Regions from separate parts of the Pedobacter africanus genome, predicted to be linked through region 3. Evidence: riboswitches for the same ligand, from Rfam matches in the RefSeq annotation. Region 3 holds a riboswitch; each other region holds the start of a gene.
The links. A riboswitch is a leader RNA that binds a small molecule or an ion and turns the genes downstream of it on or off. The one in region 3 is predicted to bind cobalamin.
Positions count from the first base shown of each region.

Region 1 (3,285 bases), on a different contig from region 3:
AAAAGGGAAGCATACCTGATCGTAATCGTATTTGTTGTCATTATAGATTCCATCTTCGTTGGACTGGACTACGGCTGTTAAAAAGAACTCGACCTTGTTTTTGCTGTCTTTGAAGTAAGCATTATCTATGATGAAGCCGTATGAATCGCCATATTTATTGTATATTTTCAGATTGGGATTGATGGTAGCATCCTTTTCCCGGCCATAATAGAGCATTTTAGCATAAGTTGGCCAGAATTCTTTAGGATTGTAGGCCGGGTAGTCGCTGTCTGTGGGGAGTTTACTCATATAAGTATAGATGAGTTGGTAATCTTCGGGTGTCAGGTTAAATCTTTCGTTTTCGGGAAAGGCTTGCGGGTAGATGAGCCTTTTCATCAATGACTGCTGGTCTGAAATGCTGAACGCATTTTTATTGATCAGGCTAAAAGGTTTGTTGACCAGCTTTTCGGCGCTGTCTATATATCCAACGCCCATAACCGTATTGGTTAAGACAAGAGGGTATTCTTTAGGATCGTATTGGGCGGGCTGACTGTAAACCAGCTTCGATCCATCGTAAAATCTAATCGGATTGGTGTGTTTGGAAGTTTCACCAGCATCGCCAATAGCCAGCCTGTTCAGGATGCGGCTATCGTTAAGGCCGTATTTTTTTAGTTTCTGGTTGATCTCTGCACGGCCAATGAATTCAAACAGGCGGTTAAATGCATCGTTATCACTGGTGAGCAGTATTTTTTTGACGTAGTGTGCTATAGAAGGGAGCCCGTTTCTGGCGCTGGTATCCGTAGTTACTTTGGTTTGTTTGGCATAGGCACTATCTGTAATCATGGTGCTGGCCGCAGTAAGTTTCTTAACCTTCAGGTCGTTTGCCCCAATTTCATTGATCTTTTCCAGTGCAAAAATTACGGCAGCCAGTTTCACCGTACTGGCCGGGTAAAAATAGCGGTGGTTATCCAGATTATAACTAAATGATTTAAAGCTGATCTGCTTTTTGGTATTGCGGTTAACCTGAGTGTAAAGTACCTGCACCTGGTTTTTTTGCGGATGATTTAAAACACCGTTAAAAAGATCGGGATGCTGACGCATCAATTGTTCAATGAGCAGGGTGTCGGTTTTTTGCGCCATGGTATTCAAGCTAATCAGAAGCAGGAAAGAGAATATTATAAAGCGAGTTATAGAGGACATTATGGAGAAAGCTGTTTTTTTCATTTCAATGGAATATTGAGTTTAAATATAGGTATTAAAAAATATATCAAAAACGCCTGTTGCTCATGGCCGGATTATTAAGTACCTTTGCCTCGCTTTTGGTTCCCGGTCGCACTGGCCGGGATTAAAAGGGAATACGGTGTAATTCCGTAACTGTCCCGCAGCTGTAAGCTCTGTAACGGTGTTCAAATCGGGCCACTTTTTATCTGAGGAAAAGATAATTGGGAAGGCAGAATATCCGGGAGCAAGTCAGAAGACCTGCCAAAAGTGGTAATATTTCATAGCTTTCGGGGATTGAAGCTTGGAGTGAGTGCTTGTTTATTGTATTTCATTTCCTTGATCTAACTGTTTGCTGTGGGTAAAAGCTCACATCAAAAATGATAAGAAAATCAAATGCCTTTTATGGCATGAATTCTCGTTTATCTGTTTTTTTTAAAGCCACATTATGGCTGGGGCTTTTTACACCTGTAACTTTATTTGCCCAGCAGGATGCTGCCAAAGCAAAAAAAGCCGATTCTATTGATAAAGTGAATCAGCTTAAGGAAGTTCAGATCAGGACTTTAAAGATCAGCCGTCGGCAAACTTCATCTACACCTTTACAAATCTTATCGGGGGAGGAACTCCAAAAACTGAACAGCTTATCTGTTGCAGATGCCGTTCGCTTTTTCTCAGGTGTGCAGTTAAAAGATTACGGTGGCATTGGCGGTTTAAAAACCATCAATGTGCGCAGTATGGGGACCAATCATACTGCAGTGTTTTATGATGGCGTACAGATAGGCAATGCACAGAACGGGCAAGTGGACCTGGGTAAATTTTCGCTGGACAACATTGAGGAGATAGAGCTGTACAACGGGCAAAAGAGTTCTATTTTTCAGTCGGCCAAAGGTTTTGCTTCAGGAAGTTCCCTGTATCTCAAATCTAAACAGCCTGATTTTTCTGATGGGAGGACACAAAAAGTCCGTGCAGCTTTAAAAGGCGGATCGTTTGGGTTGGTCAATCCTTCTCTACTATGGCAAAGCAAAATCAGCAATAGCATTTACAGCTCGCTTAGTGCAGAATATAAAAATGCACATGGGCGGTACAAATTCAGGTCTACCAATGGGGTATACGATACTACCGCGGTAAGGACAGATGGGGATATAGAAGCGATGCGTTTAGAGCTTGGCTTAAACGGGATATTGCCAGACAGCAGCAAATGGCGGGTAAAACTGTATGGTTACAAGGATAAACAGGGTTTGCCTGGTGCGATAGTAAACAATGTATTTTCATTTCCGCAAAGGATGTGGAACAGGAACGCTTTTGTACAATCCTCGTACGAAAAAAATACAGGTAAATACAGCCTGCTCGCAACGGTAAAATACGCAAATGATTACCAGCATTATCTGAACCCAGAGAGAATCACTACTAATGGATTTGAAGAGAATAAGTATCATCAGCAGGAAGTGTATCTGTCTTTTGTCAATAAACTTGAAATGACGAAATATTGGGATATTGTGTTATCGGCAGATTACCAGTGGAACAAGCTGGATGCGGATCTCTACCGCTTTGCTTACCCAATAAGAAATACGGTGCTTACTGCGCTGGCTACCCAGTTTAAGTTAGACCGGTTTGATATCCAGGCTAATTTATTAAGTACGCTTAAATATGACCAAACCAGGGAAGGGCCGGGAGATCCGGACAGAAAAGAATTGACACCTACAGTAATGGTTTCATGGCAGCCTTTTAACCAAAAGGAATTCAGGGTACGTTCGTTTTATAAAAGCATTTTCAGAATGCCGACATTTAATGACCTGTATTATACCTTCTATGGGTTTGTCGTATTGAAACCTGAGTATACTAAACAGTATGACCTGGGCTTTACCTATCTTAAGGCCTTTGAAAATAAACTACTGAGCCAGTTTTCTATACAGGGCGACGCCTATTATAACAGGGTGAAGGACAAGATTGCCGCGGTGCCCGCCAATAACCTGGCAAGATGGAGTATGGAAAACCTGGGGCTTGTAGAAATCAGGGGACTGGACGTAAATGTACAATCGGCATGGCAGCTGACTACTGATCTAAGCCTTACGGCCGGTCTTACCTATA
Region 1 covers NZ_FWXT01000003.1:270,834-274,118, forward strand. Annotated here, with positions in the region: gene B9A91_RS18335 (serine hydrolase) at 1-1,119, opposite strand, end outside; cobalamin riboswitch at 1,283-1,480, shown strand; gene B9A91_RS18340 (TonB-dependent receptor) at 1,578-3,285, shown strand, end outside.
Region 1: it holds a riboswitch for cobalamin, as region 3 does, so the genes downstream of both, B9A91_RS18340 (TonB-dependent receptor) here and B9A91_RS15275 (DUF5074 domain-containing protein) in region 3, are expected to answer to the same signal.

Region 2 (3,285 bases), 120 kb from region 3:
TGGCCCTCCAGCTGCGCACCTCTGATGTCTGCGGAAAAGAACCTATGGTTGTTGTAGGAAACAACGGCAGTCCCAATGCCTCCTGTTGCAATTTCTGGCGCAGGGCAAAGGGATTACCGCGCTGATCGTCTTTTACTGAAATTGCTGCCAGCCGCTCCTTTACAAAAGCTTTATGAATCAGGGCCGATGTTTTCCTGCTTTGATGTGCTGCTTCATTTTCTTTTAATTTAGCAGCTGCTGAGGGGTAGTTGGCAGCAATTTGCTTCAAGCTAACTATTTCATCCAGCTTTTGCCGGGCAAAAGAAAGCCATTGCTTAATTTCGGGGGTCAGGACTTTATCATTGTTTTCCAGCTCCAGGTCGCATGGCGAATGGATCAGGGAGCAGGACGAACCGATAATCAACCTGTTTTCCTTTACCCTATCCAATGCTGTTTCAATTAATGACAAGCTGGCCTTGAAATCATTCTTCCAGATATTACGTCCGTCAACCAGTCCCAATGAAAGTTTCATCTGATCTGGCAGATCGGCCAGTACAGTTTCAAGCTGCTCCGGACTGCGTACCAGGTCTATGTGTATGGCTTGTACCGGCAGGGAGGCCGCAAGTGCTGTATTTTCCTTTAACGCACCAAAATAGGTAGCCAGTAAAATTTTCAGCTTGGGGAACTGCTTTTTGATCTCGGCGTAAACGTAAGCATAAGCTGCCTTGTCTTTTCCTGTAAGGTCCAGGGCCAGAAAAGGCTCATCAAACTGTACCCATTCCACGTGTTGTTCTTCCAGTTTTCTGAGGATTTCCAGGTATACCGGAAGCAGATTTTTTACCAGATCTACGCGCTCAAAACCACTTTCTTTCTCCTTGCCCAGCAGCAAATAGGAAACAGGGCCAATAATAACCGGTTTGGTATTAATGCCCAGCCTTTTGGCCTCATTGTATTCATCCAGGATTTTAGTTGAAAACAGTTTAAACTGCTGGTCTTTTGTAAACTCCGGAACAATGTAATGGTAATTGGTGTCAAACCATTTGGTCATTTCCATGGCAGTAATGTCCAGTCCATCTTTCTGATACCCCCTGGCCATTGCAAAATACAGGTCGAGTTCAGAATTGCCCTTGTTCAGGATCACCTCATGGTAACGCTTAGGGATAGCGCCTACAGTGAGCGAAAGGTCCAGCACCTGGTCGTAATACGAAAAATCGTTGGATGGGATGAGGTCAATCCCGGCGGCTTTTTGCAGTTCCCAGTTGTGTTTACGGATGTCCCTTCCAGTTTGCACCAGGCTTTGGATAGAAGAATTACCTGACCAATATTGCTCGCAGGCTTTTTTGAGTTCTCTTTTGCTACCAATGCGCGGGTAGCCCAGATTGTTTGTTAGCATTTTCTTGCTTTTTAATTGATGAAAAAATCAGTTAAAAGCTCTTTGCTGAAATCTCAATGCTGATGCGATAGTAAAAAGAAGGAAAATGGATGTAGCCTAAGCAGGAAACAGCTCCTGGCGTCAATATGACGGGAGTAACCAAAGACTGACACCAAAAAACCTCTGCTTCAAACCGCGAAAGCAATGTCAATTCGGTAAGGGCAGGTCTCCTGACTTGTAACATTTTTACCATCCTTCCCATTCCCCAGGGGGAACAGTGGATATGCTAAGGGTAAAAACTCTTTGTGTTACTTACAGTTGCGCGACAGTTCGTGATTTACACACGATTCCCTATTAATCTACAATTAAGTAAAACCATTACCGGTTGATGAAAGAAATAATTAAAGAACTTATCCCTGCAAAGGTAAGCTAAAAAACTGATTATAAGAAGCCATCAGGATGCTATAGGTAATGAAAAACAAAATTTACTGCCCTCTCCCAATGCACTCTCTACCCATATATTACCCTCTTCGGCGGTAATAAAATCTTTGGAGATGGCCAGTCCGAGGCCCGACCCTGATTTATTATTGCCATCCGTTGGCACCTGGAAGTACTTATCGAACAAACGTTTCTGATACTGTTCTTCAATCCCCTTCCCAAAATCGCGGACCGAAAACTCTATGGCACCGGCATTTTCAATAACCTGTACAATGACCTTTGATTTTTCAGGACTGTAGCGCAGTGCATTTGATAAAAAGTTGACCAGTACCCAGGCTGTTTTTTCTATATCTACATTGACATGAGGAAGGTTGTTCTTCGAAACCAGTTCCAGTTCTATAGATTTCTGCTCGGCCTGGAACCTTACAGCATCCATGGCATAAATGGCGATTTTGCGGGGATCAGATTTTACAAAGTTCAGCTGCAGGTTCCCGGTTTCTACCTGTGCAAGGTCAAGCAGTTCACTAGTGATCTTTAACAGGCGACCGCAATCTTCCCTGATGTGCTGTACCAGTTCTTTCTGCTCGGCATTCATGGCACCCACCCTTTCATCGTCCATCAGTTTTAAGCTCATTTTAATAGAAGAAATAGGGGTTTTCAGCTCATGTGATACGGTAGCGATAAAATTGGTCTTGGCCTCATCCAGTTCTTTAAACTGGGTAATATTTTTAAGGATATAAACCTGTCCCGCGGCTTTGCCGGTTTGCAGCACTGCATTGTCGCCATTATCATCATAATTGGGTACTATTATTTCCCTGCGTTCAAGCTGGAAATAGGATTCTTTATGATCGGCATAAATTTTCATGGGTTTATCTGCCCCATTTTCCTGTAAAATGCGGTTTAGGAGGTCGTTCTTTTTCCGCAGTTCCATGGCATCCATACCCAATACCTGCTGCTGCTCAAAGTTCATCAGCTGTGCCGCTACCCTGTTCATGAAAAGGACCTCCTGTTTTTCATTTAACCCGATAATGGCATCCTGCATCTGCTCTATAATGGTCTCAATCCTTAGCTTTTCCGATTGTATTTTGGCCAGGTTACTGCTCTCCCATTTGTTCAGTTCGGTGGCCATCAGGTTAAAAGAGGCTGCCAGTTCCGAAAATTCATCAGAGCCTTTAAATTCCAGTCGCTGTTTATAATTTTTCCGGCTGATCTCGCGGATCGCATCAGCAAATTCGCGCAGCGGGTTGGCCACAAAACCAGGGAAGTTCACAATAAATGAAAACAGGATCAGGAAACACACCGAAGCTGCAAAGATCACATACATCGCTGCCCGCTCTATCGAAGCCTGAGCAGCCGAATTTTTCCTTACAATAGCATTCATGTTCAAATCGTCGATGTGCTTTAACTGCCATCTAACCTTATTTAAAGCCTCTTGTTTTTCGCTGAGGGAAACTGCCGGATTCACCATAAGTGTGTAAGCAGATTTCAGAGCTGCT
Region 2 covers NZ_FWXT01000002.1:97,205-100,489, reverse strand. Annotated here, with positions in the region: gene metE (5-methyltetrahydropteroyltriglutamate--homocysteine S-methyltransferase) at 1-1,372, opposite strand, end outside; cobalamin riboswitch at 1,555-1,746, opposite strand; gene B9A91_RS14765 (HAMP domain-containing sensor histidine kinase) at 1,806-3,285, opposite strand, start outside.
Region 2: it holds a riboswitch for cobalamin, as region 3 does, so the genes downstream of both, metE (5-methyltetrahydropteroyltriglutamate--homocysteine S-methyltransferase) here and B9A91_RS15275 (DUF5074 domain-containing protein) in region 3, are expected to answer to the same signal.

Region 3 (3,285 bases):
TAACCATTATCCTTGCTGTTGCTGTATTATTTGTTGTAAGCTGTAAAAAGAAAGAAGGGCCTACAGTTACTGAACTAGGAAATATGGCTGAAGCCAAGCTGAATGAAATTAAAACATTGAGCGCTGGTATACCCTGTGCCCAGCTAAACGATGTAGCCGTCAAAGAAATTTCTGAGGGCTGTTCAGCAGCTTATTATCTTGTTAAGTCTTCAGACCTGACCCGGTTTGAGCAATTAAAAAAAGAATATTTTGATTTGCTGCGCAGACAAACCGATGCGATGGTAAAACAAGGTATTATCATTGATCCTTGCTTTGAGTCTTACTGGATAGCAGAGCAGCCTATAAAAACAATCTGTAATTCCTTTGACCTCAAACTGATTACCTCTCAGAATATCAGTATCGAAGAGGCCAAGCCACTTGCAGACCAGACTTACCAGGAAATAAAAACTATCATAGATGCGCAGACCTGCACCGGTGAAGCAGACTGGACCTATACCGTTTTAATTAAAGATAGAATAGGAAACGTAGAATATGTACCTTATCTCAGGTCCAGGGATTATTCGGTACTTAAGAAAAAAATATCGCTTTACAATAGGTTAAGGGCCAGGATTATTACCGAGCAAGCACCGGCTGATTATGTTCCGAACAAATCGCAGGTAGAAAAGATAGAATGTGTAAATGGCAAGCCTGTAGTGAAACTGAAGAATTAAATCCGACCATATTAGAATTAGAAGGGGCTGCATCATTTACCTATGATACAGCCCCTTTCTCATTTGGGTTATTTAGTGGAAAACTGTAAGGTTAGGGAAATAGATCTTGGTAAAATCAGTAGTAACCCCATCTCCGCCATATTTGATTTTCTTAACCAGTTCACCGGTTGAAGCGTTGTAAATCAGCAGGAAATTAACGGTTGATGCGGCGCCATAGCCTTGTATCCCATTTACAACAATATAATCTTTGTTTTTATCATACCTGATAGCGCCATAAACCATAAAGGAATTTTCTGCAATGGTAATAAAAGGCTGTGCCAGCGATGCGGTATTGCCATCTACGTATTTATAAATGGCTTTTCCTGAATGATAAAAAACAGCATTTTCTTTTGTAGAAGCGGTAAGGCGGGTTGGCGCATCCAGGCCAAATGAGCCAACACTTACTTTAAGCGCTACACCGGTTGTATCCAGGTTGTTGTCTATTGCAATAAGACGGCTGCCCGTAGAGGCCCATACTTTACCGTTTGGCGTTTGTGCAAATCCGCGGTTGATATTGGAAAAGCTTTTTACCAGTGAATAGTTGCCGGCATTGACAATTTGAGCTCCATTACTTTGCAGTAAATAAACATAATTGCCATTTTTCCACATGTCGCCTGTATTTACAGCACCTACAGTGGTTAATTTGTTTTGTATGGTAAGTGAGGCCAGATCTACCTGGTATACACCATCGTTTGCACTTACCAATCCGCGGTTACCATCCACCTGTATCATGCTTCTCCAGTTGCTGGTTTCTGGCGCATAACGGGCCTCTTCTTTCAGGGTTAATGCATTTACTTTCACAATAGGGCCATTCATTTTACACATCAGGTAAATGCTGCCATTGATTACTGAAGCAAATTGCAGTGTGCTTGTTTTAGCAGCATTGGATAATATTTTATCAGGGTTTTCTTTCTCATATGCCCTTACTGCCACGGTATCATCCCCATATCTGTAAAAATTAACAGCGCCAGAGTTTTTCCCTATAGACCCTTCACCAATGATGAAGAAACCGTTTTCATAAGGGGCCACTTCCGGATCAACAGGGGTAGGGTCAGTGTTTTCCTTTTTACAGGCTTGTAAGGCTGCAGTTAAAAGAAGCCCGGCAGCAAAAAGTTGTTTAATGTTTAAGTGTTTCATGTATTTATTTATTGTTTGTTACAGTTTGCGCTGTCGGAAAAATGGCAAACGAACGGACATGCAATAAATACAGTACAATAACGCATCAATAGGTTACTATTAGTATCAATCGTGTTCTCATTCCAGCTTCAATCCCCGAAAGCTATGAAATCATTAATGCTGAAGGCAGGTCTCCTGACTTGCGCCCGGTTTTCCGCCTTCCCATTACACCTTATGTGGAACAGTGGCCAGATTAGAAAACCGTTTAAGCGCTTACAGTTGCGGGACAGTTACGGATTTTCACCGTATTCCCTTTTAATCCCGGGTGTAGATCCGGGAACCAAAAGCGTTGCAAAGGTAATAAAATAAGGGACATCTGGTAAAAATTACCTGGCTAAAGCCGAACAAAAGGCATCCAGAGTAAGATAAGTAAAGTTTTTTTTCTATAATTGACAATAAAACCACTCTAACCAGTTATACGCTAAATGAAAATTAAATCTCTTTTAATACTCTCCCTGTGCTTAGGTACAAAATTAAGTGCGCAGGTTACCGTCAACAATGCATGGAATAAGTTTTTTCAAAATGACCGTCAGACTTCCCGTGGCCTGTTCTTACAGCTCCTGAAAGATCCGAAAACACTTAATGATGCCTGTATAGGTCTATGCTTTATCTCGGAGATGGACAGGCGGAATGATGAGGCTTTTACCTATCTTAATAAACTTTATACAGGTTCTAAAAAGCCGGAACCCTATTTGTTTGCCTTATGGGGAAGTGCAGCAAATTATAGCGGGCACAAAAAATCTGCTGCGCAGATGTCGCATTACACCAACTTAACCCAAAGAAAAGACATTGACGGAACGCTGCCCGCAATGGCTTTTTCGCTAATCGGAAAACATCACCAGGAGCATAAAAATTATGAACTGGCAAATAAGGCTTATGCGCAGCTTGGGGAACTTGAAAACTGGTTAATTACAGGTGAATATGAGAATGTTTCTACCAGTGGATTTGACAAGGTATATGATGTTATAGACCACCCGGAACTTGAGGCGAGTTTTTCCGGGAAAAACAACCGGCGGTTTGGCTGGAGAACCGTGCCTTATACGAGGCTAGACAAATGGTTTGATTTTTCATATTATAACAGCTATAAAAATTCTATTCAGTTTGCACAGACCTTTGTAAAAAGCCCTGCAAGTATTACGGCTCAGTTAAGGACAGGTGTTTCTGGTTCTGTTAAGGTCTGGGTAAATGACCAATTGATATTTAGCGAAGCCGAAGAGAGAAATAACGACCTGGATTCCTATATCAATTCAATAAAATTGAATGAAGGGTATAACAGGATACTTGTTCAGATCGGGGAGAGTTATGCGAACAGGTCTAATTTTATGATCCGTATAACGGACGAAAAAGGAAAAGCACTGAC
Region 3 covers NZ_FWXT01000002.1:214,671-217,955, forward strand. Annotated here, with positions in the region: gene B9A91_RS15270 (hypothetical protein) at 1-710, shown strand, start outside; gene B9A91_RS15275 (DUF5074 domain-containing protein) at 783-1,886, opposite strand; cobalamin riboswitch at 2,034-2,225, opposite strand; gene B9A91_RS15280 (DUF3857 domain-containing protein) at 2,351-3,285, shown strand, end outside.